2 regions of the Mesorhizobium sp. WSM4815 genome follow, and region 2 is predicted to be linked to the other one. Evidence: riboswitches for the same ligand, from Rfam matches in the RefSeq annotation. Region 2 holds a riboswitch; the other holds the start of a gene.

Region 1 (16,112 bases), on a different contig from region 2:
CCTCGCCGCCTGCGTGCTGATCACCGGCGGCGCAGCGCTTGCGGCGAAATCGCTGTTCTTGCGCAAGAGGGCTGCGAGCGAGGCAGGGGCGTGATGCCGTTTCCCGGCGGCATCGACGCCGACGCCAATGCGACGCTGCTGTTTTCGCTGGCCGCCGCGGTGATCTACGCCTTCACCATCGACATGCCGCCGAAGCTTGCGCGTTCCGCGGTCAAGACGCTGGCCGTGGCGATGCTTGCTGTGCTGGCATCGCTGCAGGGCGGCCCGTGGCTGCTCATCGCTGCGCTGGCGCTCAGTGCTATCGGCGACGCATTGCTGTCGCGCGACGGTGAAAAGGCTTTTGTCGGCGGGCTGGCCAGTTTTCTCGTGGCGCATGGGCTTTACATCGCGCTGTTCCTGCGCTCCGGCGAGGGGGCCGGGCTGCTCTCGGCCGAGCCGTGGCGCGCGGCGATTGCCGTGGCAATGGCCGTGTTGGCGCTCGCCATGCTTTTTGCGCTCTGGCGCCGTGTCGGCCCCGCCCTGCGCCTTCCCATCAGCGTCTATATCGCGACAATTTTTGCCATGGGCATTTCGGCCCTCACTCTGGACAATTTCTGGGTCGTCGGCGGCGCCGTGCTGTTCATGGCGTCCGACGGGCTGCTCGCCGCGGAAAAGTTCCTGTTGAGCGCCATCTCGCCGCACCGTATCTGGACACGCCACGCGGTCTGGGTGCTGTATTATGCCGCCCAGCTGGCGATCACGATGGGTTTCCTGCTGGGCTAGGACCCCAGCCCGGTCCGGCCAACTCGAAGGCGGCGAAATCGAAGCCCGGCGCCACGGTGCAGCCGGCCAGCGTCCACTCGCCCAGGCTGCGCGCCGACTGCCACCAGCCTGCCGGCACAACGATCTGCGGCCGCTCGCCCGCCGCCAATGCCGTGCCGAGCACCTGCTCGATCACCGGCCCGTTTTCCCGATGCATCGACAGTGCCAGCGGGGCGCCGGCATAGAAATGCCAGACCTCGGAGGCGTCCTTGACGCGGTGCCAGGCCGACACTTGCTCCTGCTCCAAAAGGAAATAGATCGCGGTCGAATGGCCGCGAGCGCCTTCCGCGCCATCGCGAAAGGTCTCGGCATACCAGCCGCCTTCCGGATGCGGTTTCAGGCCGAGCGCCGCGATGATTTCGGCGGAACTGGTCATTTTCCCCAGAACTTCATGGATGCCAGACCATCAACGGTGCTCAGAAATTGTCCTTGCGCTTGCGAATTTCGGCGAACACTTCGGCGTCGGAGGCGTTCTCCATGCCGAAATGCTTGCGGATTGCCGGATCGTGCCAGCGCAGGAACGGATTGGTCGACAGTTCCTCACCGATCGTGGTCGGCAGCGTCGGCTTGCCGTCGGCGCGCAGTGCTTCGATTTTCGCGGCGCGCTCCTTCAATGCCGAATTGGTCGGGTCGACGGTCAGCGCGAAGCGGGCGTTGGAAAGCGTGTATTCATGGCCGCAATAGACGACCGTCTCGGCCGGAAGCGCCGCGAGCTTCTTCAACGAATCGTACATCACCGGCGGCTTGCATTCGAACAGCCGGCCGCAGCCGAGTGCGAACAGCGTGTCGGCGGTGAACGCCACTTTCGACGCCGGCAGATGATAGGAGACATGGCCCGCCGTGTGGCCGGGCGTGGCGATCACGTCGATCCTCTCCTCGCCCAGGTGGATGACCGAACCCTGTTCGACGGTTTCGTCGATGCCGGGGATTTTTGCCTTTTCCGCTTCCGGTCCGACGATGCGCAGCTTGAAGCGCTCCTTCAGCGCCAGGTTGGCCTCGACATGGTCGACATGGTGATGGGTGGTCAGGATCATCGTCGGCGTCCAGCCGGTACGCTCGATCGCGGCCAGGATCGACGCCTCCTCGGGCGCGTCGATGATCGCGGTCTGGCCGCTTTTCGGGTCATGCACCAGCACACCGAAATTGTCGCTGCGGCACATGAATTGTTCGATTTCAACCGGCATCGCATCTCTCCACGAGAGCGCCGCGCGTCCAGTTGGACGCACAAAGGACGCTTCTGACACTTTTTACCTGCTGCATCGTGTCTTCCGAAATCGAAACCGATTTCTGGCCGATGCAGCAGTCGCCGCAGACATAGGGCGCTTGCCCGCGGATGTCATCCGTCTTTGTAGAACTGGGCGCCTTTGTTGAACTTGGACAGCATCGAAGATAGCGTGCCGCGCATGCATTCCGATATCGTCGACCTTCGCTCGTTTTATTCGACCACGCTCGGGCGATTGGCCGAACGCTCGATCACCATGGCGTTGTCCTCGATATGGGCTGTCGTGCCCAATGAGCGCCTGGTCGGCCTCGGCTACACCTTGCCATGGCTGGAGCGGTTCGGCACCGATGCCGAACGAGTCTTTGCCTTCATGCCGGCGACGCAAGGCGCGGTGGTCTGGCCGGCCACCGGGCCAACCGCGACCGCGCTGGTCTTCGATGAGGAATTGCCGTTGGTCGATGCCTCCATCGACCGCATGCTGCTCGTCCATTCACTCGAACATGCCGAGAACCCGCGCGAGACGCTGAACGAAATCTGGCGGGTGCTGTCGCCCGCAGGCCGCGTCGTCATCGTCGTGCCCAACCGGCGCGGTGTCTGGGCGCGTTTCGAGCATACGCCGTTCGGCAGCGGCCGGCCTTTCTCGCGCGGCCAGCTCACCGAATTGCTGCGCGAAGCGAATTTCACGCCCGCGGCCTGGTCCGACGCCCTGTTCTTCCCGCCATCGCGGCGACGCTTCATGATGCGGTTCCACAATGTGCTGGAGCGCGCCGGCCGCAGGTTCTGGCCGATCTTTTCCGGCGTCATCGTCGTCGAGGCGCAGAAGCGGCTCTATCAGGGTGTGCCGGTCGTCCAGCGCGCCTCTCGCCGCGTCTTCGTGCCGGTTTTCTCGCCGCATGGCGCCACAAGGCTCGGCCGGATATCGCCGAGCGGGAAGGCGCCGTCGCCGGGCCGCCGATGACGTTTTCGTGATCGGAATCACGCTTTTTCCCACCTATCTGTCGTGGGCGGGTTTGCTACCCGATTGAGTGGACTTGCTCACCGGTTTCAGCACCGCTTGCGAAGGGTCTTCATCAATGGCTGATCATCCGGATTTCGAGGCCAGCGCCAAGCCGATTGCCGCGTCGGTCGAAGCCAGCAGCCTGCGCGACCAACTGGCGACAATCAGGCTGGCGCTGGCGAAGTCGCCGATCCGCAAACAACTGCTCTGGGCCTGCCTCGGCATCGTCGCCGTCATTGTGGCAACCTCGATCGGGCAGGTTCTGCTCAATCGCTGGAACGAGCCCTTTTACGACGCGCTGGCTCGGCGCGACATGCAGGGTTTCCTGCACCAGCTTCTGGTGTTTTCCGCCATCGCCGGCGGGCTTGTGGTGCTCAATGTCGGCCAGACCTGGCTCGACCAGACGATCCGGCTGAAGCTGCGTGAGGCGTTGACCGTCGATCTGATCGGTGAATGGATGCGGCCGGCGCGGGCTTTCCGGCTCGCCAACGCCGGCGCCATCGGCGTCAACCCCGACCAGCGCCTGCAGCAGGATGCCGGGCATCTCTCCGATCTTTCGACAGGTCTCGGCATAGGACTATTGCAGTCGTTGATTCTGCTTGTTTCGTTCGTCGGCGTACTTTGGTCGCTGTCTTCCGGCTTCGTCTTCCATATCGGCGGCTATTCGCTGGCGATTCCGGGCTACATGGTGTGGGCCGCAATCCTCTATGCAGGCACCGCCTCCTGGCTGAGCTGGCTGGTCGGACGGCCGCTCATCCGCTTCAACACCGACCGCTATACGCGCGAGGCGGAGCTGCGCTCCTCGGTGGTCCGCGTCAACGAGAATGTCGATGCCATCGCGCTTGCGCACGGCGAGGCCGACGCGCGACGGCGGCTTGAGCTCGACCTCGGCACGGTGCTGGGCGCGATGCGGCGCATCTACAGCGCCCAGATCAATCTTTCCTGGGTGACCGACACCTATGGCTGGATCACTGTCGTCGCGCCGATCCTCGTCGCCGCGCCGGTCTATTTCGCCGGTGACATCAGCTTCGGCGGGCTGATGATGGCTGTCGGCGCCTTCAACCAGGTGCATTCCTCGTTGCGCTGGTTCATCAACAATATCGGCGGCATCGCCGATTGGCGCGCCACGCTGATGCGCGTCGCCGATTTCCGCATCGCGCTTGCTGAAACGGATGTGCTCCACCACAGCGAGAGGCGCATCGAGTTCGGCGAAAATCCGGACGGCAGGCTGACATTCGACAAGCTCGAAATTGCGTCGCGGGATGGATGCACCAAGCTCGCCGAGCCCCATGTCGAGATCCGTGCCGGCGAGCGCGTCATGATCACCGGAGATCCGCGCGCCGGCAAGACGCTGTTCTTCCGCGCCATTGCCGGTCTGTGGCCGTGGGGAAGCGGGCGGATCGGCATGCCGGCCGGAGAGGTGCCGGCCTTCGTTCCCCGAAAATCCTATTTCCCGCTCGGCACGCTGCGCGAGGTGCTCGACCACGCCGATGCCGCGGTCAGCGACGCCGAGATCTCGGCGGTGCTTGCCGAGGTCGGTCTCGGGCGGCTGTCATCCTCGCTCGACCGGTCGGCGCGCTGGGAGCGCGAATTGAGCGATGACGAGCAGCGCCTGCTTGCCTTTGCCCGGCTGGTCTTGCGGCAGCCGAAATGGGTGATCATCGATGAGGCTTTGGACACGTTCGACGGCGCGACGCTGCGGCGGGTGCTGTCGATGCTGGAGGCGCGTCTTGCCGACGCCGCGATCCTCAATATCGGCCGTGGCCAGCAGAATATTGAATTCTTCCCGCGCTCATTGGCGATCGTGAAAGATTTCGAGCGACCGGCTCTCAAGCCAGTCCGCGTCAGGGCCGGCGCGATCGAACCACCCCCGGCCGTCGCCAAAGCCCACCAACAGGCATAGCCGGCCGTAAGCTTTATTTTGCCGTGATCGCGGCGAAAGATTGCCGGCATCGTTCGGAAGCCTGCGGCGTTGGATTCATGCGACACGCTTTGAGTCTTTGCTTCGATGCTTGTCGTTACCCCAAAACCGCTGCGCGCTTTTGGGCGACCTGCGTCAGCCTGCTTGCCTGCCTTGCCCGTGCCCAGGCAGCACCTTTGGCCGCGCCTGCCGACACCATTGCCGTGGACGTCGAACTGGTGCTGGCGGTCGACATCTCGCACTCGATGGACGAAAAGGAATTCGCCCTGCAGCGCGCCGGCTATGTCAAGGCACTGCGCCACCCCGACTTCATCAATGCGGTGCGTTCGGGCGTGAACGGCCGCATTGCGCTGGCCTATTTCGAATGGGCAGGCACCGTCCGCGACGACGCCGTCATTGCCTGGCAGGTCATCGACGATGCCGAGAGCGCCGAGGTATTCGCCGGCAAGATCGAGGCGCGCCCGTTCAGGAGCTTTCGCGGCACCTCGATTTCCAGTGCGCTCGCCTTCGGCGCCAAGCTTTTGGATGGAGCCGCCTTCGACGCGACGCGCAGCGTCATCGACATCTCAGGCGATGGCCCCAACAATATCGGGATGCCCGTCGCCACGACACGCGACGCCGCGATAGCAAAGGGCATCGTCATCAATGGCCTGCCGATCCTGATCAGCCCGTCGCCCAGCTTCAGCCATCTCGACCAATACTATGCCGAGTGCGTCACAGGCGGGCCAGGCTCCTTCGTGCTGCCGGTCTATGCCGCTTCGGAATTCGTGACCGCCATACGCCGCAAGCTGGTCCTCGAGGTCAGCGGTGTTGCCGATCCTAATGCCGGTCCCGGGGCCGATCCCGGATCCGTCCCGGTCGATGCGGCAGCACCGGTCGACTGTTTGCAAGGCGAGCGCGGTCGGCGGTTTTTCTCCGATCCGTATTTTCCGGAACTTGATCGCTAGACCTCGATCAGTCCCAGATGTCTCCGGACTCGGGCCGGCTGGCCGAAGCGACGGGTCGCCGTTATCTCTTCAGCAGGAACACCGCCTGCTGGCCAAAGAAATTCCAGAACCACCAAGGCATCGACAGGCCGATTTTCTGGCCATTGGCGTCGAGCGCGGTTGCCTTTTCCACCGTTGCGCCGAGCTCTTCGCAGAGATTGACGAAGTCGCGGATGGTGCAGAAATGGATGTTGGGCGTGTCGTACCAGGAATAGGGCAGGTCCTTGGTCACCGGCATCCGCCCTTCGACGAACAGCGAAAGGCGTACCCGCCAGTGGCCGAAATTGGGGAAGGAGACGATGGCGTGCTTGCCGATCCTGAGCAACTCGTCAAGCACCAGCTTCGGGTTGCGGGTCGCCTGCAAGGTCTGCGACAGGACGACGAAATCAAAACCCTTGTCGGGATAGAATTTGAGGTCCTTGTCGGCGTCGCCCTGGATGACGGACAGGCCGCGCGCCACGCATTCGTTGACGCCGCGCTGCGACAGTTCCATCCCACGGCCGTCGACCTGCTTCGTTGCCTGCAGCAATTCGAGCAGCAGGCCATCACCGGAGCCGACGTCCAGCACCCGCGACTGCGGCGGGATGAGATCGGCGACGACTTCGAGGTCGACGCGCTGGGCGTGGTTGACACTCATGATCGTGCCTCTTGCCTGGCGCATGACCTTGATCCGAAAAGCCTGCAAACTTCAGGCGTCATGCGCTGCTGCCTGGCGCAAGATGCCGGTTCGAAAAGGCTGTAATCTTTGGGGGTCATGCGCTGAGCCCCCTGGCGCGGGCCGCCGACGCGATGAAGCCGTTGATGGCCGCGAACAGCTCCGGCTCGTCGAGCAGGAAGGCGTCGTGGCCGCGATCGGTCTCGATCTCGACGAAAGACACCGAGGCGCCGGCCGCGTTCAGCGCATGAACGACCGAGCGGCTCTCCTCGGTCGGGAACAGCCAGTCGCTGGTGAAGGAGACCAGGCAGAAACGGGTCTTGGTGCCGGCAAAGGCGTCGGCGAGCCGGCCGCCATGGTCGGCGGCAAGGTCGAAATAGTCCATCGCCCTGGTCATGTAGAGATAGGAGTTGGCGTCGAAGCGGTCGACGAAGGTCATGCCCTGATGGCGCAGATAGCTCTCTATCTGGAAATCGGCGTCGAAACCGAAGGTGAGTGCTTCACGATCCTGCAGGTTGCGGCCAAACTTCCGGTGCAGGGCCGCCTCCGACAGATAGGTGATGTGAGCGGCCATCCGCGCCACGGCCAGCCCCTTTTCTGGACGCTTGCCCTGCTCGAAATATTTGCCGCCATGCCAGTCGGGATCTGCCATCACCGCCTGCCGGCCGACCTCATGGAAGGCGATGTTCTGCGAGGAATGACGCGCGCCGGTGGCGATCGGCAGCGCCGAGAAAACGCGCTCCGGATAGCTCGACGCCCATTGCAGCACCTGCATGCCGCCCATCGAGCCGCCGAGCACCGAGAACAGTTTTTCGATGCCGAAATGGTCGACCAGCATCAACTGCGCCCGCACCATGTCGCGGATGGTGATGATCGGCAGGTCGAGCCCGTACGGCTTGCCGGTGGCGGGATTGGTCGAAGCGGGGCCGGTCGAGCCGAGGCAGCCGCCGATGACGTTCGAGCAGATGACGAAGAAGCGGCTGGTGTCGATGATCTTGCCGGGGCCGATGAGCACTTCCCACCAGCCCGGCTTGCCGGTCACCGGATTGGTGCTGGCGACATGCTGGTCGCCAGTCAGCGCATGGCAGACGAGGATGGCGTTGGAGCGGGCGTCGTTGAGCGTGCCGTAGGTCTTGTAGGCGATCTGGAACGGCGACAGCAGTGTGCCGGCATCGAGCTTGAGCGGCTTGTCGGCGCCGAAACGCAACACCGGGCTCGACGGCTCGTCGGCCTCGTTGTTGGTTCTTTTCGTGCGCAGCGCGACCATCGCATCCTCTTACATTAACCCATCGTGTTTTCCGAAAGTCGATTGCGATTTTCGGCTCGATGCGACTGTCCGGCCGGCTGCGGACAACAAAAAAACCGGCATTGCCTTCGCAAAGCCGGTTACAGGATGCAAACGGCCCTTTAGCGAGTTGTTTAACGTGGCTGCAAGCCGACCGGCCAAATCACCACGGGATTTCGCCTTTCTTTAGGACCGGCGCGCCTCGGCGTCAACGGCCAGTCACGCACCGATCATTGCCGCCTCTCGACATTCCAGGCCACGGCTTGTATTTCCGCGGCGGCTTCCAGTGTGGCGGATCTGAAATTCGCATCGCGTTGGAGCAGCGGAAGCGTTCTCGACGGATTTTTGCAATATGAACCAGGCATCGGATCAGGCACGTCCAACGCCCCGCGCGGGGATCATGGACATCGAAGCCTATGTGCCGGGCAAAAGCACGGCGCCGGCCGGCGTTGCCAAGGTCCACAAATTGTCGTCGAACGAGAACCCGCTCGGCCCCTCGCCGAAGGCGATAGAAGCCGCGCGCGACGTTGCGGCCAAGCTCGGCATATATCCCGACGGCACCGCCAGGCGCCTGCGGGAGGCGATCGCCGAGGTGCATGGCCTCAATCCGGCGAACATCGTCTGTTCCAATGGTTCCGACGAGATTCTGGGCCTGCTTGCGCAGACCTATCTCGCGCCCGGCGACGAGGCTGTGATCACCGAACACGGCTTCATGGTCTACAAGATCTACATCCAGTCGGCAGGTGCTGTCCCGGTCTCGGTCAAGGAAACCAATGAGCGTGCCGACCTCGATGCGATCCTCGCTGCGGTGACGCCGCGTACCAGGATCATTTTCCTCGCCAATCCCAACAACCCGACCGGTACCTATTTGCCGTTCCAGGAGGTGCGCCGCCTGCATGCCAGCCTGCCTCGAAACGTGCTACTGGTGCTTGATGCAGCCTATGCCGAATATGTCCGCCGCAACGACTATGAAGCCGGCGTCGAACTGGTGGCTGGCGCGGAAAACGTGGTCATGACCCGTACCTTCTCCAAGCTCGGCCTCGGCGGCGCGCGGATCGGCTGGATGTACGCGCCGATGCATGTCATCGATGCGATCAATCGGGTGCGGGGTCCCTTCAACGTCAACGCGACCGCGATCGAGGCCGGAATTGCCGCGATCCGCGACCGTGCCCATGTCGAGCGCAGCGTGGCGCATAACGAGACCTGGCTGACCTGGGTGAGCGAGGAGTTGACCAGGCTCGGACTGCGGGTGACGCCGAGCGTCGGCAATTTCGTCCTCATCCACTTTCCCGAGGACAAAAAACATTCGGCGGCAGCTGCGGACGATTACCTCTGTGCGCGCGGCTACATATTGCGGCGCGTTTCCGGCTACGGCTTCCCGAATGCGTTGCGCATGAGCATCGGCACCGAAGAGGCCAATCGCGGCGTTGTCGCCGCCCTCGCGACATTTCTGAAAAGCTAGAACACCATGACATCACCGATGTTCGCAAAGATCGCGCTGGTCGGCATCGGCCTGATCGGCTCGTCGCTGGCCCGCGTAATCCATCGCGAAGGCCTTGCCGGTCATGTCGCCATCTCGACGCGCAGCGAAACGACGCTGGCGCGGGCGAAACAACTCGGCCTCGGCTCCTTCTACACGTCGGATGCGAAAGAGGCGGTCGGCGATGCCGACCTGGTCATCGTTTCGGTGCCGGTCGGTTCTTCGGGCGAGGTCGCCGAGGAAATCGCACCGGCGCTGAAGCAGGGCGCAATCCTCACCGATGTCGGCTCGACCAAGGCGTCGGTCATCGCGCAGATGCAGCCGCATGTGCCTGCCGGCGTGCATTTCATCCCCGGCCATCCACTGGCCGGCACTGAAAAATCGGGCCCGGACGCCGGCTTTGCCGAATTGTTCGAAAACCGCTGGTGCATCTTCACGCCGCTACCCGGCACCGATCCCGAGGCGCTGGAAAGGCTCTCGGAATTCTGGCGCCGCTGCGGCTCCAACATCGACACGATGGATCCCCAGCATCACGACATGACATTGGCCATCGTCTCGCACCTGCCGCACATCATCGCCTATAACATCGTCGGCACCGCGGACGATCTGGAGTCGGTGACCAAGTCCGAGGTCATAAAATATTCGGCCTCCGGCTTTCGCGACTTCACGCGCCTTGCCGCGTCCGATCCGACGATGTGGCGGGACGTCTGCCTGCACAACAAGGATGCCATCCTCGAAATGCTGGCGCGGTTCTCGGAGGATCTGGCCTCGCTGCAGCGGGCGATCCGCTGGGGCGACGGCGAAAAGCTGTTCGACCTGTTCACCCGCACCCGCGCCGTGCGCCGCTCGATCATCGAGGCTGGCCAGGACATCGACGTGCCGGACTTTGGCCGGCAGGCAGTCGAGCATCCGGCCAAGGGATAGAGCATCGGACCCGTACCGGTTTTAGGTGAAATCCGATGCTCAAGCAAAAGAGCGGCGGTACCATCCGATTTGAAGGCCGCCTCGCGCTCAATCCGGCCAGTGAGCCGCCATCATCGCCAGTGTCTCGGCCCTGTCCGGCGCGCCCAGCCTGCCGCCGAAGCGCAGGCATTTGAGCGCGGCGGCGGCGCTGGCAAAGCGCAATGTCCGTTCGATCGGCATGGCCTCGGCCAGCCCGACGGCAAAGGCGCCGTGAAACACGTCGCCGGCGGCAAGCGTATCCACTGCCTTGATCCTTGGCGCCGCGACGTGGCGCACCGACGCCAACGAGCGGTCGAACCACCAGCTTCCCGCTGCGCCGCCGGTCACCGCCACGAATGCATCGGTGCGTCTGGCCAGCGCTTCACAGGCCGCCGGCGGGCCTTGCTCCTCACCGCAGAGGATGAACGCCGCCGGCTCCGACGCGACGACATGCGAGGCGAGCGGAAACAGCCGTTCCAGCACGGCCCGTGGCGCGGTGTCGGCGTCAAGTATGGCTGGACGGCCGATTGCGCGCGCCGCCGTCAGGGCCAGAGCTGCCGCGCCCGGCCAGCGCACGTCGACCAGGACGGCATCGAATGCGGTGAGATCTTTTGTGGGGAGCGCTTCGGGGTCGGCCTGGGCGAGCTTGTCATAGAACGGAACGATAATGCGCTCGCCATGCGTGTCGACCAGGATGGCCGACAGCGCCGACCGCGCGCCGGCGACGCGCCGGACAAAGCTGCAATCGACGCCTTCGGCCTCAATGCCGGCGACCAGCTGATCGCCGACGAGGTCGTCTCCCGCGCTCGCCCACAGCGATACCTCCGCGCCGAGGCGGCGTGCGGCGCAGGCCGCGCTCGAAGCCATGCCCGAGGCGATCTGGACGCCGTCGGACGCGATGAACTTGCCCTGACGCGCCGGAAGCGTGTCGACGCGAAGGATCGTATCGAGCGTCAGCGCGCCAACACACAGGAGCTTCACCGGGCGGTTCATCCATCTTCCTGTTTGACCATGGTCTTTCCGAACTGGAGGTTCGCAATCGTCGCCTAATCGACCGGCTTGATCCTGCCCAGCGGTATAAAACCGAGCGAGGCCTTGCCCTTGACGATCTTGAGCGGCATCGACGGTTCGTTGCCAAGCAGCGCCAGCCCGGCAAAGCCAGTTTTGATCTGGCTCTTCTGCTCGGGAATGGCCTTGCCGAGGATTTCCGCCACCGCCTTCGGATCGCTGAGCTTGATCATCAAATCGGCGTCGATCAGCCCGTCGGCATCGACCGAAACCGGTCCGGAAACGGTGACGCGCGCGTTCCCCGACGACAGATCGAGCTTGCCGATATCCACCGCCCGGCCGCGCAGGCTCTCTGTTTGTGTCTTGATCAGCGCCACGCCGTTCTTCAGCGTCACGTCGCCGCCGCCGTCGAGCGGCGGCAGCACGCGGCCATCGATCGCGCCCGGATCGATTTCGAGGTCGGTAAAACTCCCGGTATAGTCGATGTCCTGGCCGTTCGGACGCAATTCTCCGGCCGCTGTCCCAGCGCTGAACAGCTCGACCGGGTCTGTGCCATCGGCCGGATCGGTCTGGGCTGACAGAGCCTCTGCCTCCAGTGAAACGCGCCGGGGCAGCGGCCAGGACAGTTTGACGTTCGCTCGCAGATCGTCCCAGTCGATCCACAGCGGCGCCATCCCCGGCACGGAGGTCCTGAGCGGCCCCCGCAGGTCGGCGCCAGGTGACAGGATCTGGGTAATGTGCGTGACTGCTTTGAGGCTGCCGAGCGAGGCGGCGACGTTCCTGTTGTCGTCCTGATAAGCCAGGCTGTCGCAGGAAACGGCGAAGCTTGAGGGGTAGCCGCTGACCGTGAGATTGGCGCAGTCCGCCTCGATGCCACTGCCGTTGAGTTCGGCCACCGCTATGTCGGCTTCGCTCTTGACCTTGTCTGCCAGGTAGAACCAGCCGGCACTGTAGAGGCCGAACAGCACGACGATGAAAACGCCGAGCCAGAACAGCCGGCGGAGAAAATTCGGCGGGCGTTCGTCATTTGACGTCATGCTGCGGCTCTCGTTGGCGCGTGTTGCAGAGGTGTCGTTTCCGGCAAGATCGGGTAGACGAAGACGGATTGAAAAAACACCGATTCCAGTGCGGTGCTGCAACCAGGCTTGGCGATATGGGCGATTTTTGGGTTTTTGGCTACGGCTCGCTGATCTGGCGGCCGGGATTTGCGCATGTCGAGACGCGGCGGGCCCGCCTCCATGGCTACCGCCGCTCGCTGTGCGTCTACTCCTTCGTGCATCGCGGCACGCGCGAACGGCCCGGCCTGGTGCTCGGCCTCGACCGTGGCGGCTCCTGCATCGGGCTGGCTTTCCGCGTCCCCGGCGATCTGCGCAACGAGGTCATCACCTATCTGCGCGAACGCGAACTGGTCACCAATGTCTATCTCGAGCGCATGCTTAGCATTCGCCTCGACAAGGGGGACACGCGTGAGGCCGACAAGGGTGGGGGCGACACAGACGGAGGCGAGACGGTCGAGGCTGTCGCCTATGTCGTCGACCGTACCCACGAGCAATATGCCGGTGCGCTCGATGCGGCCGATGCGGCGAGCGTCGTTCGCGGCGCCGTCGGCCAGTCGGGAAAGAATGAGGACTACGTGTCCAGCACGCTGGAGCACCTCGAGGCGCTGGGGATCCGCGACCATTGGCTGGCAGAGGTGGCGAAACGGATCGCGCCTTTGTGAAGCGCTGGTCGGTGGAAAAGTCGGCCGGCCCTTTGACGTCGGTGCGGCCCGCCATAGGTTAAGCCGGTCACGGGGCTTTTCGCCCGCTTCTTTCCATTCCCCACGGAGATCAGTCTTGGAGAAACGTCGTCTCGGTCAAACCGACCTGTCCATCGCGCCGCTGGTTCTGGGTGGCAACGTCTTCGGCTGGACCGCCGACGAGAAAACCTCTTTCGACCTGCTCGACCGGTTCGTCGGCGCCGGCCTCAACGCCATCGACACCGCCGATGCCTATTCGCGCTGGGTTCCCGGCAACAAGGGCGGCGAATCCGAAACGATCATCGGCAAATGGATGAAAAGCCGCGGCAATCGCGACAAGGTTGTGGTGATCACCAAGGTCGGGTCGGACATGGGGCAGGGCAGGAAAGACCTCTCCGCGGCCTATATCGAAAAGGCCATCGATGCGTCGCTGAAGCGGCTGCAGACCGATGTCGTGGATCTCTATCTGTCGCACTGGCCGGACCCGGCCACCCCTTACGAGGAAACGCTCGGCGCCTATCAGAAGCTGCTCGACAAGGGCAAGATCCGCCACGTCGGCGCCTCCAATCTCGATGCCGGCCAGATGCGCGCCGCGCTCGACGTGGCAAGCTTGCGGGGCCTGCCGCGCTATTCGGTGCTGCAGCCGGAATACAATCTCTACGATCGCGCCTCTTTCGATGGACCGCTGCGCGATCTGTGCATGGCCGAGGATATCGGCGTCATCACCTATTTCAGCCTCGCCAAGGGGTTTTTGAGCGGCAAGTACCGCAGCCAGGCCGATCTCGGTAAAAGCGCGCGTGGCGACGACGTGAAGAACTATCTCAACACGCGCGGCATGCGCATCCTGGCGGCACTCGACGCGGTGTCGGCGCGTCACGCGGCCAAGCCGGCGGAAGTGGCGCTCGCCTGGGTGATTGCGCGGCCCGGCGTCACCGCGCCGATCGCCAGTGCCACGACATTGGATCAGGTAGACAGCCTCGTCCGCGCCGCATCATTGGAGTTCGGTCCGGACGATATCGTCGAGCTCGACAGCACGAGTGCTTAGACGCCAGCGCGAAGCGGTGGCTTTATCAAACAGCAGCCAAGAACCGGGCGCGGCCTGCGCCGGAAAGGCTCGCTGCACGATCGTTCAAGACGCCTGCTATGCCCTGCCATACCATTGCCGGCATCGCGCCTGGATACTGGTATACAGATGGCCGAACAGGTCTTTTCCCATCCGGAACTATGGCAGCAATTGCTCGCGCTTGTGCTGGCATCGGCGGTCGTGATGGGCAGTCCGGGCCCGGCGACGATAAGCGTCACCGCCGTCGGCGCCGCCTTCGGCCTGCGCGATTCGCTCCGCTATGCCTCGGGTATCATTCTTGGTACGGTCGCCGTGCTTTTGGTCGTGGCGACGGGCATTACGGCCATGCTCACCTCTGTGCCGACGCTCACACCGCTCCTGGCGGTGGCATCCGCAGCCTACATCCTCTACCTCGCCTTCAAGATAGCAACGGCCCCGCCTCTGGCAGCGCGCAGCGGCGGGGCGGCACGTCCCACATTCCTCGGCGGGTTTCTGCTGGCGGTCGCCAACCCGAAAGCCTATGTGGCGATTGCCGCCGTATTTGCCGGCACGTCGTCCGCCGGTGAGCTCGATGCAGGGCTCAGGTTGGCGATCCTCGCTTCGATGATCGTCGCCATCCATGTCCTGTGGCTTCTCGCCGGGGCAGCGTTTGCGCGCTTCCTGCGCAAGCCGCTGGCCTCGCGGATCATCAATCTGACGTTCGCGGCAACACTGGTGTTGACCACGGCGCTGGCTGTGATTCCCTAGGGGACAGTGCCGCAAGCTTAGATGGTTCAGGTCGGGGTATCGGAGCCAAGTTCCCCCAGCCGCTTTACCGCCGTCGGCGGCATTGGCGGCGGGTTTGGCGCCTGGGACGCCTCGATGAGCAGCTGGTCGCAGGCGGCTTCCGTCTCGCCGATCAGCCGTTCCATGAATTCTTCCTTGCCCAAACCCGCCGGGATCGGCGGTAGGAAGCGGGCCTTGATCGTGCCGGGATAGCGCAGGAATTTCCGCCGCGGCCAATAGAGGCCGGCGACATGGGCGACCGGCACCACCGGAATGCCAAGCTGGATATAGAGCTCGACGATGCCGTATTTATAGGCCGGCTCGTCGCCCGGCGCCCGGCGCGTGCCCTCGGGATAGATGATCAGCTGGCGGGGATTGCGCGCCAGCTCCTGCCTGGTCGCGGCGACCACCGCTTTCAGCGCCTTCGAGCGGCTGCCGCGGTCGACCGGGATCATGCGCATTTTCAGGATGTACCAGCCGAAGAACGGGATCCAGGTCAGTTCCCGCTTCAGGATGTAGATCGGATCCTGCAGGAACGGGAAAAAGGCGATCGCGTCCCAGAAGGACTGATGCTTCGGCGCCAGGATGAAGGAACCCTCGGGCAGGTTTTCCTGGCCGGTGATCTCACTTTTGGTGCCGGCGATCTTGTCATAGAGCCACATGCTGGTGTGTGACCAGAATTTCGGCACGAACCAGGCACGGTGGCGCGGAGACAGGAAATAGTACGGGGTCCAGAGGATCATCTGGACGATCAGATTGACGTAGAAGACGAAGTTGAACGCCAGCGAGCGGACATAAAGCATGCAGGAAGAGCCCGATGAGGAGGTGTGCGTTGGTTACACCAAGCGCGGGCAAAAAGGAAACGGTGCGATGGCCCGTTCGTCAGGCCTGCCACGTCTCTTGCAGCAGCCGTTTCTTCAGGCGTGGGGCGGCGAAATCGAGGAACGCACGCAGTTTCACCGGCAGCAGACCCTGGCCGGCATGCACGAGGCTGACCGGCCATGGCTGCGGCTCGAATGCCTCCAGCACGGTGCGGAGGGTGCCCGACCGCACTGCAGCTGCGATCTGGTAGGAAAGCACCCTCGTCAACCCGATGCCGGCAATCGCGGCATCGATCGCCGCTTCCGCGGTGTTGACCCGAAGCCGTGAGCGGATCGGAACGGTGAGTTCGGTCTTGCCCGTGGCAAAAGTCCATGCGGCGGGAGCGGTGAGCCCCTCGAAGGTGACGCAGTCGTGTGCCGCGAGGTCT
Region 2 (16,112 bases):
AGACGCATATAATGAGCGGTTCGGCGCTTTTCGAGACCTTTACCCGCGCACCCCTGGCCTTCGACCATGGGGAAGGCACTTGGCTGGTCACCGACAAGGGCGAGCGATATCTCGATTTTGGCGGCGGCGTTGCCGTGAATTCGCTGGGCCACAGCCATCCGCATCTGGTCTCGGCACTCACCGAGCAGGCGGCCAAGCTCTGGCATGTCTCCAACCTCTACGAGATTCCGGGGCAGAGCCGTCTGGGCGAGCGGCTGGCCGACGCAACCTTCGCCGACAAGGTGTTCTTCACCAATTCCGGCGCCGAGGCGCTGGAATGCGCCATCAAGACGGCGCGGCGCTACCATTTCGTCAAGGGCCATCCCGAGCGCTTTCGCATCGTCACCTTCGAAGGCGCTTTTCATGGCCGCACGCTGGCGACCATCGCCGCCGGCGGCCAGTACAAATACCTGGAAGGTTTCGGCCCCAAGGTCGAAGGTTTCGACCAGGTCGGTTTCGACGACATCGAGGCCGTCGAAAAGGCGATCACATCAGAGACCGCCGCGATCCTGATCGAGCCGGTGCAGGGCGAGGGCGGTATTCGCCCGGTGCCGACACAGTCGCTGAAGCGGTTGAGGCAGCTCTGCGAACAGCATGATCTGCTGCTGATCTTCGACGAGGTCCAGTGCGGCATCGGCCGCACTGGAAAACTGTTCGCGCATGAATGGGCTGGCGTCACGCCCGACATCATGGCCGTCGCCAAGGGCATCGGCGGCGGCTTCCCGGTGGGCGCCTGCCTTGCCACCGACGAGGCCGCCGTCGGCATGACCGCCGGCGTGCACGGCACCACTTTCGGCGGCAATCCGCTGGCGATGGCGGTCGGCAACGCCGTGCTCGACGTCGTGCTGGCAGACGGTTTTCTGGAGGATGTGCAGCGCAAGGCGTTGCTGCTGAAGCAGGGGCTGGCGGGCGTCGCCGACGAATTTCCCGATGTCATCGAAGACATCAGAGGCAGCGGCCTGATGCTCGGCCTGAAATGCGCCGCGCCCAACACCAAGGTGAACATGGCATTGCGCGACCAGCATCTGCTGGCGGTTCCTGCCGGCGACAACGTTCTTCGCCTGCTGCCGCCGCTCACCGTCACCGACGCCGAGATCCATGCGGCGCTCGACCGCATCCGCGCCGGCGCCCGGGGCCTGTCGGACGCCATCGCCGCGGCTGCGGCGAAATAACAGTCGGAAGACCCACATGAGCCTTCGCCATTTCACCGATCTTTCCGCCGTTTCCGAGGGCGATCTGCGCCTTATGCTGGACGATGCCGTCGTGCGAAAGGCAAGGCTCAAGGCTGGCGAGCGGACAAAACCGCTTGAAGGCAAGGTGCTGGCGATGATCTTCGACAAGCCGTCGACGCGCACGCGCGTGTCCTTCGACGTCGGCATGCGTCAGCTCGGCGGCGAGACCATCATGCTGACCGGCGCCGAGATGCAACTCGGCCGCTCCGAAACCATCGCCGACACGGCCAAGGTGCTGTCGCGCTATGTCGACGCGATCATGATCCGCACCACATCGCATGACCGGCTGCTGGAACTGACCGAGAACGCCACCGTCCCCGTCATCAACGGGCTGACCGACGATACCCATCCCTGCCAGCTGATGGCCGACATCATGACCTTCGAGGAGCATCGCGGCCCGGTCGCCGGCAAGACCATCGCCTGGACCGGCGACGGCAACAACGTGCTGCATTCACTGCTGGAGGCCTCGGCGCGGTTCCGCTTCAACCTCAACGTCGCCGTGCCGGAAGGCAGCGAGCCGGCGCAGAAGCATGTCGACTGGTCGAGGGCGCATGGCGGCAAGTTGAACTTCACCCGCTCGCCCGAGGAGGCCGTCCACGAGGCCGACTGTGTCGTTACCGATTGCTGGGTGTCGATGGGCCAGGAGCACCGTGCTCGCGGCCACAATGTCTTCTCACCCTATCAGGTCAATGCGGCACTGATGGCGAAGGCAAAGTCCGACGCCTTGTTCATGCACTGCCTGCCGGCGCATCGCGGCGAGGAGGTCACCGACGAAGTCATCGACGGCCCGCATTCGGTGGTGTTCGACGAGGCCGAGAACCGGCTCCACGCGCAGAAGGCGGTTTTGGCCTGGTGCCTCGGCGCTTGATCCGGGTCACCGTGATCCGGGCCGCCGTTATCCCAGCCGCCTTGATCCGGGAGTGCGTGATGCCTATCTCAGGCGCATCACGCAAATCGAGCGCGTTTCGACGCATGCGCCCCGGAGGGCGGCATCGCCGCGCCCCGGAGCTTTGTCATGTTGGAAACCCGTCAATTGGCTGAACATCAACCCAAACTCGGCGAATTCGGCTACGCCGGCGACGATCATGTCGTGCCTTTCGAGGTCGGCCCGCTCGACGTGCGCGGCCGTACCGTCCAGCTCGGGCCGATGCTCGACGCGATCCTCGGTCGGCATGACTATCCCGAGCCGGTCGCCCGCCTGCTGGCGGAAGCTTGCGTGCTGACGGTGCTGCTCGGCACCTCGCTCAAATTCGAAGGCAAGTTCATCCTGCAGACCCGCACCGACGGGCCGGTCGACATGCTGGTGGCGGATTTTTCCACGCCGCATGCGCTGCGTGCCTATGCCCGCTTCGACGCCGACCGGCTGGAGGCACTGACGTCTGCCGGCGAGACCTCGCAGCGGACGCTGCTTGGCAGCGGTGTCCTGGCGCTGACCATCGACCAGGGCGCCCACACGCAGCGCTATCAGGGGATCGTCCAGCTCGACGGCGAGACGCTCGAGGAGGCCGCGCGCACCTATTTCCGGCAGTCGGAGCAGATCCCGACCGATCTCAGGCTTTCGGTGGCCAAGCTGTTGACGCCCGGCATCGGCGGTGCCCGCGAGCAATGGCGCGCCGGCGGCATCCTGGCGCAGTTCCTGCCGCAATCGCCCGAACGCATGCGCGTGCCCGACCTTCCGGGTGGCGACGGCGATCCGCGCGAGGAGATCCATGATCCGGCCGACAATTCCTGGCAGGAACTGCTCGCGTTGCTTGGCACCATCGAGCCGACGGAACTGATCGACCCGACGATCGGCGCCGAGCGGTTGCTTTACCGGCTGTTCCACGAGCACGGCGTGCGCGTCTTCGGCGGCGTGCCGGTAGCCGACCAGTGCTCATGCTCCAGGGAGAAGATCCGCGGCATTCTCGGAGGCTTCTCCGCCGACGAGATCAGGGACAGCACCGAGGATGGCGGCATTCACGTCGCCTGCGAATTCTGCTCGAAGCAATATGACTTCGACCCGGCGGAATTTGCTGCGGCTCAATAGAATTGAAATCACCGACGAAGCGTTGGCGCTGCCCCTCACCCTTACCGTCTCCCCGTGAAGAACGGGGAGAGGGGGCGCCAGCGTTGCGACAGGTTGTCCAGTTGATAGATAGATGGGTTCCCTTTTCCCCGTTCACTATACGGGGAGAAGGTGCCGGCAGGCGGATGAGGGGCAGCACGACCTTCCGGCCATCTATCTCTCTCAGTTCACCGTCCGCCGCGTGCCCGGCAGGTCGAGCGAAAAGGCGGGGATGGCGACGTCGAACGTTTCGCCCCGCTTGTTGCGCATCGTGTAGTGGCCGACCATGATGCCGGATGGCGTCGAGAGTGGGCAGCCAGACGTATACTGATAACTGTCGCCTGGATTGAGTTCAGGCTGGTCGCCGACAACGCCGGCGCCGCGCACCTCCTCGACCCGGCCGGTGCCGTCGGTGATCTGCCAGTAGCGCGACAGAAGCTGCACGAATTCATCCGACTGGTTGTCGATGGTCACCTGGTAGCCCCAGACATAGCGGTTCTCCGAAGGGTCGGAGCGATCTTCCAGATAGAACGGCCTGACCTGCACTTCGATGTCGCGCGTGACGGCGCTGTACATAAATCACTCCACACTATGCAGACGGAACATTCGACCCTCTCCGCAGTTCGGTCAACGGGGTGCGTCGCCTCGGTGTCTGCCATCGTTGCCCGAATTTGTTAAGCGCAGGTGCCGAACAACAATGTCATTTAAGTGACACGTGACAATGATGGTGTGCAGGGCCGGGGATGGTGTGCAGGGCCGGGCGACTCAGCATTCTGTCGAACTGTTGAAAACGGCTTCATGCGGCCGGTTTTTTCTGGAGCGACCAGATATTGATGGAATTGACAGTCACAGCCGCCTTGCTTTCCATAGTTCTGCTTGTTGTCAATCTCGCCAGCATCCTGCTCGCTTCGTTGAAGCTGAAGCGGCCTGGCAGGATCACGCCGCCAGCCGCCAAGGCGCCGCCGGTGTCGATCGTCGTGCCGTCGCGCGGCGTCGAGCCGTTTACCGAGGAGACGCTCGAGCGCGCCTTCTCGCTCGACTGGCCGCACTATGAGCTCATCTTCTGCGTCGCCCATGCCGACGACCCGGTGGTCGGGCGGATCACCGATGCGATCGCCCGCTTTCCGGCCGTGCCGGCCCGGCTGCTCGTCGGCGACGACCGCATCAGCGGCAATCCGAAACTCAACAATTGCGTGAAGGGCTGGGAGGCCGCGCGCCACCACTGGGTCGTCCTTGCCGATTCCAACGTCCTGATGCGGAGGGACTATGTCCAGCATCTGATGACGGCATGGCGGCAGGACACCGGCCTCGTCTGCTCGACGCCGATCGGCTCGCGGCCGGACGGGATCTGGGCGGAGGTCGAATGCGCTTTCCTCAATACGCTGCAGGCGCGCTGGCAATATACCGGCGAGGCGCTCGGCCTCGGTTTTGCCCAGGGCAAGAGCATGCTGTGGAACAAGCCATTGCTCGACGCCAATGGCGGCATCCGTGCGCTTGCTGCGGAGATTGCCGAGGATGCCGCTGCGACCAAGCTTGTCAACGGGCTCGGACTGCGCGTCAATCTCGTTGCCTCGCCGTTCGAGCAGCCGCTCGGCTTGCGCACATTTGGCGAAATCTGGTCGCGCCAGGCCCGCTGGGCACGCCTGCGTCGCGTCACATTCCCACTGTTCTTCGCGCCCGAGATCCTGATCGGAGCGGCGCCGCCGCTGGTGCTGGCGCTGGTTGCGGCAGCAGGCGCCGGTTTCAGCCTGCCGGCTACCGCCGTCGCCGTGCTGATAGTCGCCTATCTGCCGGAATGCGCTCTCGCCTCGGCCAAGGGCTGGCACCTGTCGCTGCGCATGATCCCGGCGATGGTTGCGCGGGACGTGATGCTTCCCGCCATCTGGGTGCGCGGCTGGCTCAGCGGTGCCGTCGACTGGCGCGGCAACACGATGACCATCCAAACCAGCGCCGTTGCGGAATTGGAAGAGTCGCCGTCGGGCGCCTGACCGCGCCGCTTTGCAGATCAGAGCGCAGCAGTTCGGCGCGTATCCCTATCTGGCGGCTAAGGCCTGCTCGATGTCTTCGAGCAAGTCGTCAGTGTCCTCTAGTCCGACGGACAGCCTGAGCGTGCCTGGCCCGATGCCAAGTTCGGCCCGCGCCTCGTCGCTCAGATTCTTGTGTGTCGTCGTCGCCGGATGGGTGATCAGGCTCTTGGCGTCACCGAGATTGTTGGAGATCAGCACGACATCGAGCGCGTTCTGGAAGGCGAAGGCCGCCTGCTTGCCCCCCTTGACGTCGAGGCAGATCAGCGTCGAGCCGCCCGACATCTGCTTCTTGACGATCGCCGCCTGCGGGTGATCGGCGCGGCCGGGATAGATGACGCGGACAATTTCCGATCGCTCGGCGAGGAAGTCAGCGATCCGGCCGGCACTTTCCGTCTGCTGGCGAACGCGCAGCGGCAGCGTCTCCAGCCCCTTCAGCAGCGTCCAGGCATTGAAGGGCGAGAGGCTGGGACCGGTGTGGCGGAAGTAGTCGTGCAAATTCTCGTCGATCCACTTCTTGTCCGACAGGATGATGCCGCCGAGGCAGCGTCCCTGGCCGTCGATGTGCTTGGTCGCCGAATAGACGACGATATGGGCGCCGAGCTGCAACGGCTTCTGCTGCAAGGGCGTGGCAAAGACGTTGTCGACGATCAGCCGCGCGCCGATCGAATCGGCAAGCGAGGCTACGGCTGCGATGTCGACGACCTCCAGCGTTGGATTGGTCGGGCTTTCAAGGAAGAACAACTTGGTGTTGGGCCTGACCGCCTTTTCCCAATTGGCGATGTCGGTGCCGTCGACCAGCGTCGCCTCGATGCCGTATTTCGGCGCCAGCGTCTCGACCACCCAGCGGCAGGAGCCGAACAGCGCGCGCGCCGCCACGATGTGGTCGCCGGCCCGGGCGCTGCACAGCAACGCCGCCGTCACCGCCGCCATGCCGGATGCGGTGGCGCGGGCATCTTCGGCACCTTCCAGCGCACACATGCGCTTCTCGAACATGTCGACCGTCGGATTGGCATAGCGCGAATAGATGAAGCCCGGTTCCTCGCCCTTGAAGCGGGCTTCCGCCGCCTGCGCCGTGTCGTAGACATAGCCTTGCGTGAGATACATCGCCTCGGAGGTTTCGCCGAAGCCGGAACGCAGCGTTCCTGCATGCACGAGGGCGGTCTGAGGCTTCCAGTTGCGCGTTTTGCTCGTCATCACCTTGTTCCAAACACAAAAAATGGTCCAAACACAAAAAAACCGGCCGCGAAAGTCGCAACCGGTCGTACGGCCTTTCGGCCCGACGGTCCTTTAGCGACTTGTTTAACGTGGCTGCAAGCCGACCGGCCAAATCACCACGGGATAACGATCCTTTAGACCTGCACCGCGCTTGCGTCAATTGCCGGCATGATTAAGAGGTTTGTACCAGCGGGTTCCACGGCAAGAACCTGCGACAAGACGAGACCACGCCCGGCCTTCGAGCGGAGCCAGACTTTGCGGCAGACAGGCATTCTTCCGGATCAGGATATTTCCGCGCTGTACCAGTCGGGCGCGCTGAAGTCGCCGCGCGCGCTCGACGCCGACCAGGTCCAGCCGGCCAGCCTGGACCTCAGGCTTGGCGACAAGGCCTGGCGGGTGCGCGCCTCCTTCCTGCCCGGCCCCAACCACAGGGTTGCTGAAAAACTCGACCGCCTGAAGCTGCACGAAATCAATCTCACCGATGGTGCGGTGCTGGAGACGGGCTGCGTCTATATCGTGCCGCTGCTCGAGAGCCTGGCGCTTCCGGCAAACATTTCCGCCTCGGCCAACCCAAAAAGCTCGACCGGGCGGCTCGACATCTTCACCCGCGTGATGACCGATCGCGGCCACGAGTTCGACAAGATCGCTGCCGGCTACAACGGCCCGCTCTATCTCGAAGTCAGCCCGCGCACCTTTCCGATCGTCGTCCGCACCGGCTCGCGGCTGTCGCAGATCCGGTTCCGCACCGGCAACGCGCTTTTGTCGGAAAGCGAGCTGCACGAATTGCACCGTGCCGAGACGCTCGTCGCCACCGAGCCGCCGAACATTTCCGGCGGCGGCATCGCACTGTCGATCGACCTCGATGGTGACAAGGACGGGCTGGTCGGCTACCGCGGCAAGCACCACACCGGCCTGGTCGATGTCGACAAGCGCGCCGCGCAGGATGTCGTCGATTTCTGGGACCCGCTCTACAAGAGCGGTGCCGGCGAACTGGTGCTCGACCCGGACGAATTTTATATCCTCGTCAGCCAGGAAGCGGTGCATGTGCCGCCGCTCTATGCCGCCGAGATGACGCCCTTCGATCCGCTGGTCGGCGAATTCCGCGTCCACTATGCCGGTTTCTTCGATCCGGGTTTCGGCCATTCGGCCTCGGGCGGCACCGGCAGCCGGGCCGTGCTCGAAGTGCGCAGCCACGAAGTGCCGTTCATCCTCGATCACGGCCAGATCGTCGGACGGCTGGTCTACGAGCACATGCTGAAGCGGCCGCAGGCGCTCTACGGCACAGATCTCGGCTCGAACTATCAGGCGCAGGGCCTGAAACTGTCCAAGCATTTTCGCGCCGCGCGCTGATCGCCCGCTATGATCAGACCATGCTTGCCTGACCTTACGGGTCGTGCTTGGCTGTCTTAGCCGTCAATACGGTTGGAACAAGGGGAACAGAAAATGCAGATTTCAAGATGGATCGCATCGGCAGCAACAGCCGTCATGCTGGCGATGTCAGCCGGGTCGCTGTCGGCGCAAGCACAGGAAAAGTTGAAGATCGCCACTGAAGGCGCCTATCCGCCGTTCAACACCATCACCGCGGATGGCAAGCTCGTCGGCTTCGACATCGACATCACCAAAGCGCTTTGCGCTCAGATGAAGGTCGAATGCGAACTTGTCACGCAGGACTGGGACGGCATGATCCCGGCGCTCCAGGCCAAAAAGTTCGACGCCATCATCGCGTCCATGAGCATTACCGAGGAGCGCAAGAAGCAGGTCTCCTTCACCAACAAATACTATACGACGCCGCTTTCGCTGGTGGCCTTGAAGGACAGCGATATTGCCTCGACCGAACCGGCGGCACTCGCCGGCAAGACAGTCGGCGCCCAGGCTTCGACCACCCAGGCCGACTATGCCCAGGATGTCTATGGCAAGGCCGGCGCCGAGGCGAAGCTCTATCCAACCCAGGAGGAGGCGGTCGCCGACCTGATGAACGGCCGTCTCGATGCCGTCCTTTCAGACAAATTCGTGCTGATGGACTGGATGAAGAAGTCGAGCGACGACTGCTGCAAGATGGTCGGCGACGTCAAGGGCACGGAGACCGAAGCCGGTATCGCCGTGCGCCAGGAAGACAATGCGCTGCGCGAAAAGCTCAACGCCGCAATCGACGCGATCGTCGCAGACGGCACCTACAAGAAGATCCAGGCCAAATATTTCGACTTCGATATTTATTGAGGCGCTGAAGCTGCGCGTTCTTCCTTCTCCCCTTGTGGGAGAAGGTGGCCGAGCGAAGCTCGGTCGGATGAGGGGTGTTCCAGGGAACACCAACGTCTCATTCCTTCCAGCACCCCTCATCCGTCTCGGCGCTGCGCGCCGATCCACCTTCTCCCACAAGGGTAGAAGGAGAAGGTTGGCGCCTAAAGCGCCTTGACCGCCACCTTCACCGGCTGCTCGATTTCAAGCGGGTTGCGCAGCGGCAGGCCAAAATCCTTGGCCTCGATCTCGAAGACGTCGCCGGCCTCGGTCCTGACGCCGTCGGCGAAGGACAGTGTCGCGGTGCCGAACATGTGCACATGCACGTCGCCCGGCTGGCGGAAGGCCGAATATTTGAAGTGGTGATGTTCGAGATTGGCGATGGTGTGTGACATGTTCGCCTCGCCCGACAGGAAAGGCTTTTCCCACAGCACCTGGCCGTCGCGGAGGATGCGCGATGAACCCCTGACGTCGGACGGCAGCTCGCCGATCAGGATTTCCGGCCCGAACGAAGCGTTGCGCAGCTTGGAATGCGCGAGGAAAAGATAGTTCACGCGCTCGGTGACGTGATCGGAAAACTCATTTGACAGCGTGAAGCCGACGCGGAACGGGACGCCGTCGTCGCCGATGATATAGATGCCGGCGACTTCCGGCTCTTCGCCGGCATCCTCGGCGAAGGCGGGCGACAGAAGTGCCGCACCGGGCGCCACTGCCATGGTGCCGTTGCCCTTGTAGAACCATTCCGGCTGCACGCCGGTCTGGCCCTTGGCCGGCTTGCCGCCCTCCAGCCCCATGCGGAACATCTTCATGGAATCGGTGAGCTGCTTCTCGCCGTCGCTGCTGAGCTTCTTGTGCATGGAATCGCGGGTCGCGGCGGAGCCGAGATGTGTCAGCCCGGTGCCGGTGAGGTGGAGATGCGCCGGGTCGGGATGGTTGATCGGCGACAGCAGCCGCCCCTTCTTGTAGGCGGCATCGAGGTCGACCGCTTCACCAAAACCCTTGCGCTCGATGAGGGCGACGAGCCCGGTGCCAGTGCGCGCGGCCTCCATTGCCAGCGAATAGACGCTGCGGGCGCCGTTGATGATTCTGGTCTTGCCGCCGTTGCGGGCGACGACGCGGATGGTCTCCGCCTCGTCGAGGATCTGGGAAATCAGCATGACGTACCCTCTCTCAATTGCCTTGGCCGGCCTGCCGGTCTGGCAAGCTTTTCCTGGCGCAGCTCGGACGGTGTCCGCGCCACGGGTGAAATTCTTCGTCCGGATTGCTCGCGGGCCCGGTCCCCTGGGGGACTTCCTTGCGCCGCCCGGCAGCGCCGCGATGTGACCCGTGCCTCCTAAAAGCGCGCCGCCTTTGAAAAGCGGCCCACTTTAATCCTTGCTTTCATGCATGCCGTTGTCCCAACACGCTGCACACGTTTGGCGACATGCATGAGTTCCCTCAAGCCTTGTTCTTGTTGTAGACGTCGAAGACCACGGCGCCGAGCAGCACCAGGCCTTTGACCACCTGCTGCCAATCGACATTGACGCCCATGATCGACATGCCGTTGTTCATGACGCCCATGATGAAACCGCCGACCACCGCGCCAACAACCTGACCGACGCCGCCCATCGCCGAAGCGCCGCCGATGAACACGGCGGCGATGACGTCGAGCTCGCTGCCGAGGCCGGCCGCCGGCACCGCCTGGCCAAGGCGCGCCGCAATAATCAGCCCGCCGAGCGCCGAGAGCACGCCCATATTGATGAACACCATCAGGGTCAGCCGCTCGGTCTTGATACCCGATAGCTGCGCCGCCTTGGCATTGCCGCCCATTGCGTAGATGCGGCGGCCGACCGTCATGCGTTTGGTGACGAACACGAACAGCGCGATCAGCACGCCCATCACCACGAGAACGATTGGCAGACCCCTGTAGGTGGCGAATTGGTAGACCAGGAACAGCGCCAGGGCGCTGGTCACCAAGGTCTTGACGACGAACAGCGAGAAGGGCTCGGCTTCGTAGCCATGCCGCTCGCGGCTGCGCCGTGCCCTGAGCCCGAAATAAGCATAGGCGACCACGGCGACGATGCCGAGCACGATCGTCGTCATGTGCAGCGTCAGGCCGCTGCCGACGATTGTCTTGCCGGCGGCGTTCACCACCGGCGGTATCAGCGTCAATGAGCCGATCACGTCGGGAATGAAGCCGGAACTGAGCGCCTTGAAGCCGACCGGAAGCGGCCCCACGGAAGACCCCCCACCCAGCAGCGCCTGGCAGATGCCGCGGAAGATCAGCATCCCCGCCAGCGTGACGATGAAGCTCGGTATTCGGTGATAGGCAATCCAGTAGCCTTGTGCCGCGCCGATTGCACCCCCGACGATCAGGCAGATGATCGACACCACCAGCGGATTGCTGAAAGGGCCGAGAGGCCAGATGACCATCATCATCGCCGCCAGCGCGCCGATGAAACCGGCGACGGAGCCGACGCTGAGATCGATATGGCCGGAGACGATCACCAGAAGCATGCCCAGCGCCATCACGATGATGAAGCTGTTCTGCTGCACCAGGTTGCTCAAGTTCACCGGCTTGAACAGCGTTCCGGACGTCGTGTACTGGAAGAACACCATGATGGCGATAAGCGCCAGGATCAGGCCGTATTCGCGCAGGTTGGTGACCAGCGCCGAGACAGCGATGCGCGGCCCTTGCTGCACATCTTCGGCGACGCCGCTTTTCGGGACGGGACCGCTTTCGGTGCTCATGATGCTTTTCCTTCTCCGCGAACGATGGCGCGCATGATCTTTTCCTGGCTGGCATCACTCGCCGCCATTTCGCCGACGATACGTCCTTCGTTCATGACATAGATACGGTCGGTGATGCCGAGCAGTTCGGGCATCTCGGACGAGATGACGATGATCGCCTTACCCTCCGAGGCGAGCCGCGCGATGATCGTGTAGATTTCATACTTGGCGCCAACGTCGATGCCGCGCGTCGGCTCGTCGAGGATCAGCACCTCCGGATTGGCGAACAGCCATTTCGACAGCACCACCTTCTGTTGATTGCCGCCCGATAGATTGCCGGTCATCTGATAAACGCTGGACGAGCGGATGTTGGTCTTGGCCTTGTAGTCGTTGGCGACGGCGAGCTCGCGCATGTCGTCGATCACGCTGTGGCGCGACACGCCGGGAAGATTGGCCAGCGTGATGTTGTGCTTGATATGATCGATCAGATTGAGACCGTAGGTCTTGCGGTCTTCGGTGACGTAAGCAATGCCGTGTTCGACTGCCTTGCTGACAGAGGAGACATCGATGGGCTTGCCCTTAAGCAGCACCTCGCCGGTGATGCGGCGGCCATAGGAGCGGCCGAACAGGCTCATCGCGAATTCGGTGCGTCCGGCGCCCATCAGCCCGGCGATACCTACCACCTCGCCCTTGCGGACGTCGATATCGATACCCTTGATCACTTGCCGCTCGGCATGGATCGGATGATAGACCGACCAGTTCTTCACCTGGAGCACGACCTCACCGATGTCAGGCTCGCGCGACGGATAGCGGTCGTCCAGCGAGCGGCCGACCATCGAGGTGATGATGCGGTCTTCCGAGATGTCCTTCTTGGGCAGCGTCTCGATCGTCCGCCCGTCGCGGATGATCGTGACCTTGTCGGCGACCCGGTTGATTTCGTTGAGCTTGTGCGAGATCAGGATCGAGGTGATGCCCTGCCGCTTGAATTCGAGCAGCAGGTCGAGCAGCGCCTGGCTGTCCTTTTCGGACAGGCTCGCCGTCGGCTCGTCGAGGATCAGCAACTGCACTTCCTTGCTGAGCGCTTTGGCGATCTCGACCAGTTGCTGCTTGCCGACGCCGATATTGGTAATCAGCGTCTTGGGGTCTTCCTTGAGGCCCACCTTCTTGAGCAGAGCGCTGGTGCGCGTCTCGTTGGAATTCCAGTCGATGATGCCGTAGCTGGCGTGTTCGTTGCCGAGGAAGATGTTTTCGGCGATCGACAGCATCGGCACCAGCGCGAGTTCCTGGTGGATGATGACGATGCCGCGGCGCTCGCTGTCGTGGATGCCTTTGAAATGGCACTCATCGCCGCGATAGACGATTTCGCCATCATAGGTGCCGGCTGGATAGACGCCCGACAGCACCTTCATCAGAGTCGACTTGCCGGCGCCGTTCTCGCCGACAACGGCGTGGATCTCGCCTTCCTCGACGCTGAGGTTGACATTCGAAAGCGCCTTGACGCCGGGAAACGTCTTGGTGATGTCACGCATCTCCAAAATCGTCTGGGCCATCGGGAATACCACTCCTGCGAGGTCCGGAAACATACCGGGTCGTTCACTGGCGAAGCGGGGCCCTGCGTTGCGCAGGACCCCGGGTTTTACGTCTGCGGTTACTTCAGCTCTTCGGCCTTGATGTAGCCGGAATCGACCACCAGGGCCTGGTAGTTCGACTTGTCGACATCATGCGGCGTCAGCAGGATCGAGGGGACGACCTTGACGTCGTTGTTGTAGGTCTTGGTGTCGAGGCCCTCCGGCTTGCCGCCCGAGAGCACCTTGTCGACGAGCTCGACCGTCGCCTTGGCGAGTTCGCGGGTGTCCTTGAACACGGTCGAGTACTGCTCGCCGGCGATGATCGCCTTGACCGAAGCGGTTTCGGCGTCCTGGCCGGTGACGATTGGCCATGGCTGATCGGCCGTGCCGTAACCAACGGCGCGCAGCGAGGCGATGATGCCGCGCGACAGGCCGTCATATGGCGAGAGCACGCCATCGACGCGGCTGCCATCCGAGTAGTGGGCGGAGAGCAGATTGTCCATGCGGGCCTGGGCGGTGGCTGCCAGCCAGCGGAGCGTGCCGACCTTGTCCATGCCCATCTGGCCGGACTTCACGACGAGGGTCTTGTCGTCGATCAGCGGCTGCAGAACGGACATGGCGCCGTCGTAGAAGAAGAAGGCGTTGTTGTCGTCAGGCGAGCCGCCGAACAGTTCGACGTTGAACGGCCCCTTGTTCTCGGGATAGCCGAGGCCCTTGAGCAGCGATTTCGCCTGGATGACGCCGACGCCGAAATTGTCGAACGTGGTGTAGTAGTCGACATTCGGGGTTTTCTTGATCAGCCGGTCATAGGCGACGACGACGACGCCGGCGTCAGCCGCCTTCTGCAGCGCGTCCGACAAGGTGGTGCCGTCGATCGAGGCGATGATCAGCGCCTTTGGGCCCTTGGTGATTTCGTTTTCGAGCTGGCTGAGCTGATTGGGGATATCGTCCTGCGCATATTGCAGGTCGACAGTGTAGCCCAGAGCCTCGAGCTGGGACTTGACGGCGTCGCCGTCGTTGATCCAGCGCTGCGAGGTCTTGGTCGGCATCAGCACGCCGATGAGGCCTTCGCCTGCCTGCGCCGGGACCGTCATGGCCGCGATGCTAAGGGCCGCGACGGCGGCCAGTGTCTTGATGATCTTCACATTAACTCTCCCTGGTTGATGGACGCGCACCCTGGGTTTCGTGGGCCGCGCGATCGTGCAGGAGCGCCAAAACGCGCCGCTGCCGCCATATCGATCTCCGGTATCCTCCCAATCGGCCCTGAGACTCTGGTTCCGGTCGATGCGATTTTTCTCGCTGGCGACGGTCAGGTTTCAGGACGCGCAAAGGTGTGGCGCTTTGCCATAACTGTCAAATGCGATCTTTGGTAGTTGCTATACCCAAACTGGTATACTGAAAGTGGCCAAAAGAATTGAAAGTGGCCAAAAGATCGGGCCGGGATTGCCGGCCGGCCACCAGCGAGGAGCAAACAGACATCATGGCGGCGCTACGGGATTCTGGCGGACTTTCAGAGGGTTATGGGGAACGTCCCGGCAGGAGTGAGACCTTGCTGCGCAGCGGCCTCAGTCTGCGCCACATGCGCATGATCGCAGCCCTCGACGAACATGGCCGGGTCAGCGCGGCAGCCCAGGTCATGAACATCTCCCAGCCCGCCGCCTCGCGCATGATCGCCGAGATGGAGGCGGTGCTCGACGTCAAGCTGTGCGAGAGGCTGCCGCGCGGCATCACGCTGACGCCCTATGGCAAGGCGTTGGCGAGGCGCGCGCGTTCGATCCTGCTCGAGATGCGCGAAGTCGACCGCGAGATATCCGAGCTCAAGGCAGGCAAGGGCGGCTCGGTGTTCCTGGGCGCGGTGACGGCCCCTGCAATCGAGCTCGCCGTGCCGGCGATCCGCGAGATCCGGCGCATCTATCCGCGTATCGAGATCACCATGCAGGTCGAGACCTCCAATGTGCTGGCGCGCGAACTGATCGCCACACGTCACGATTTCATCATCGCGCGCATCCCCGAGGACCTCAATCCGCGGCTGTTCGAGGCCCGCGTCATCGGCGTCGAGAAAGCCTGCCTCATCGTGCGCCGCGGCCACCCGCTGGCCAAGGGCAAGGCGGTGCGGCTGGAGGAGACCGCCGCCTATGACTGGGTTTTCCAGTCGGGCGGCTCGCCGCTGCGCCAGGCGATGGAGAGCAATTTCCTGAACCGCAACATCGCGCTGCCGGACCGCATCCTCAACACCAGCTCGCTGCTGCTCACCCTGGTCATGGTCGCGCAGTCGGACGCCATCGCGCCGGTGTCGATCCAGGTGGCGAAGTTCATCCAGAACCCCGAGGGGCTGGCCGGCGCCATCGACGTCGTCCAGACCGAATTCGACATCGAGGTCAGGCCATACAGTCTGATCACCGTAAAAAATCGCGTGCTTTCGCCGGCGGCCAAGATGCTGCACGACTTCATTTTGCGCGAGGTGGGCTGACGGCGTTAAATCAAGCGATCCATTGCCAATCCACTCTTCGGCCATGTCGCTTCAATCCCGGGTCGCTTCAATCAGAATATCGCTCGAGCGAAGGAACCACACCGGGCCGTGCCGCGTCATAGAAGCGGGCTCCTGTTGCAGGGCCCAGGGAGCTATCGATGATCAGGCTTCTCCTCGTCTTCGCCGCGATGCTTGCCGTCGCGTGCGGCGGGGCGCGTTCGGCCACGCTGGACCTGGCGACCGTCAATCAGGCCCAATTCAGCGCTGGCGAACCGAAGGAGGTCGATCCGACGGTGCTCAAGGCGCAGATTCTTTTGGATCGCGCCCGCTTCTCGCCGGGGCTGATCGACGGTCGCCTCTCAGAGAACTTCGCCAAGGCACTCGCCGCCTTTCAGCAGGCGAACGGACTCCGATCCGATGGCAAGCTCACTGCGGAGACCTGGCGCAAGCTCACGGCGACCTCCGCCGACCCGGTGCTGGTCACCCATGAGGTGACGCGCAAGGATTTGCGCGGACCTTTCACCAGGCGTATTCCGGCTCGCATGGAGAGGATGGCCCGTCTGCGGCGGCTCG

What was found. Region 2 has a riboswitch for S-adenosylmethionine ahead of AC0L2B_RS32425 (O-succinylhomoserine sulfhydrylase). Riboswitches for the same ligand answer to the same signal wherever they lie in the genome.
Region 1: it holds a riboswitch for S-adenosylmethionine, as region 2 does, so the genes downstream of both, metX (homoserine O-acetyltransferase MetX) here and AC0L2B_RS32425 (O-succinylhomoserine sulfhydrylase) in region 2, are expected to answer to the same signal.

What each region holds. Positions count from the first base shown of each region.
Region 1 covers NZ_JBVVQS010000099.1:53,177-69,288, reverse strand. Annotated here, with positions in the region: gene yddG (aromatic amino acid exporter YddG) at 1-94, shown strand, start outside; gene AC0L2B_RS23485 (lysoplasmalogenase family protein) at 94-762, shown strand; gene AC0L2B_RS23480 (cupin domain-containing protein) at 737-1,177, opposite strand; gene gloB (hydroxyacylglutathione hydrolase) at 1,218-1,985, opposite strand; gene AC0L2B_RS23470 (class I SAM-dependent methyltransferase) at 2,205-2,981, shown strand; gene AC0L2B_RS23465 (ABC transporter ATP-binding protein/permease) at 3,097-4,923, shown strand; gene AC0L2B_RS23460 (DUF1194 domain-containing protein) at 5,118-5,888, shown strand; gene metW (methionine biosynthesis protein MetW) at 5,950-6,564, opposite strand; gene metX (homoserine O-acetyltransferase MetX) at 6,680-7,849, opposite strand; SAM riboswitch at 7,970-8,047, opposite strand; gene hisC (histidinol-phosphate transaminase) at 8,220-9,329, shown strand; gene AC0L2B_RS23440 (prephenate/arogenate dehydrogenase family protein) at 9,336-10,271, shown strand; gene AC0L2B_RS23435 (sugar kinase) at 10,359-11,282, opposite strand; gene AC0L2B_RS23430 (DUF2125 domain-containing protein) at 11,336-12,334, opposite strand; gene AC0L2B_RS23425 (gamma-glutamylcyclotransferase) at 12,451-13,017, shown strand; gene AC0L2B_RS23420 (aldo/keto reductase) at 13,133-14,080, shown strand; gene AC0L2B_RS23415 (LysE family translocator) at 14,228-14,845, shown strand; gene AC0L2B_RS23410 (lysophospholipid acyltransferase family protein) at 14,872-15,666, opposite strand; gene AC0L2B_RS23405 (LysR family transcriptional regulator) at 15,746-16,112, opposite strand, start outside.
Region 2 covers NZ_JBVVQS010000102.1:769,556-785,667, forward strand. Annotated here, with positions in the region: gene AC0L2B_RS32400 (aspartate aminotransferase family protein) at 12-1,211, shown strand; gene argF (ornithine carbamoyltransferase) at 1,228-2,139, shown strand; gene AC0L2B_RS32410 (Hsp33 family molecular chaperone) at 2,287-3,297, shown strand; gene apaG (Co2+/Mg2+ efflux protein ApaG) at 3,499-3,891, opposite strand; gene AC0L2B_RS32420 (ceramide glucosyltransferase) at 4,149-5,303, shown strand; gene AC0L2B_RS32425 (O-succinylhomoserine sulfhydrylase) at 5,349-6,536, opposite strand; SAM riboswitch at 6,610-6,687, opposite strand; gene AC0L2B_RS32430 (2'-deoxycytidine 5'-triphosphate deaminase) at 6,813-7,907, shown strand; gene AC0L2B_RS32435 (ABC transporter substrate-binding protein) at 8,001-8,774, shown strand; gene araD1 (AraD1 family protein) at 8,957-9,949, opposite strand; gene mmsB (multiple monosaccharide ABC transporter permease) at 10,230-11,522, opposite strand; gene mmsA (multiple monosaccharide ABC transporter ATP-binding protein) at 11,519-13,126, opposite strand; gene chvE (multiple monosaccharide ABC transporter substrate-binding protein) at 13,150-14,214, opposite strand; gene AC0L2B_RS32460 (LysR family transcriptional regulator) at 14,550-15,539, shown strand; gene AC0L2B_RS32465 (L,D-transpeptidase family protein) at 15,698-16,112, shown strand, end outside.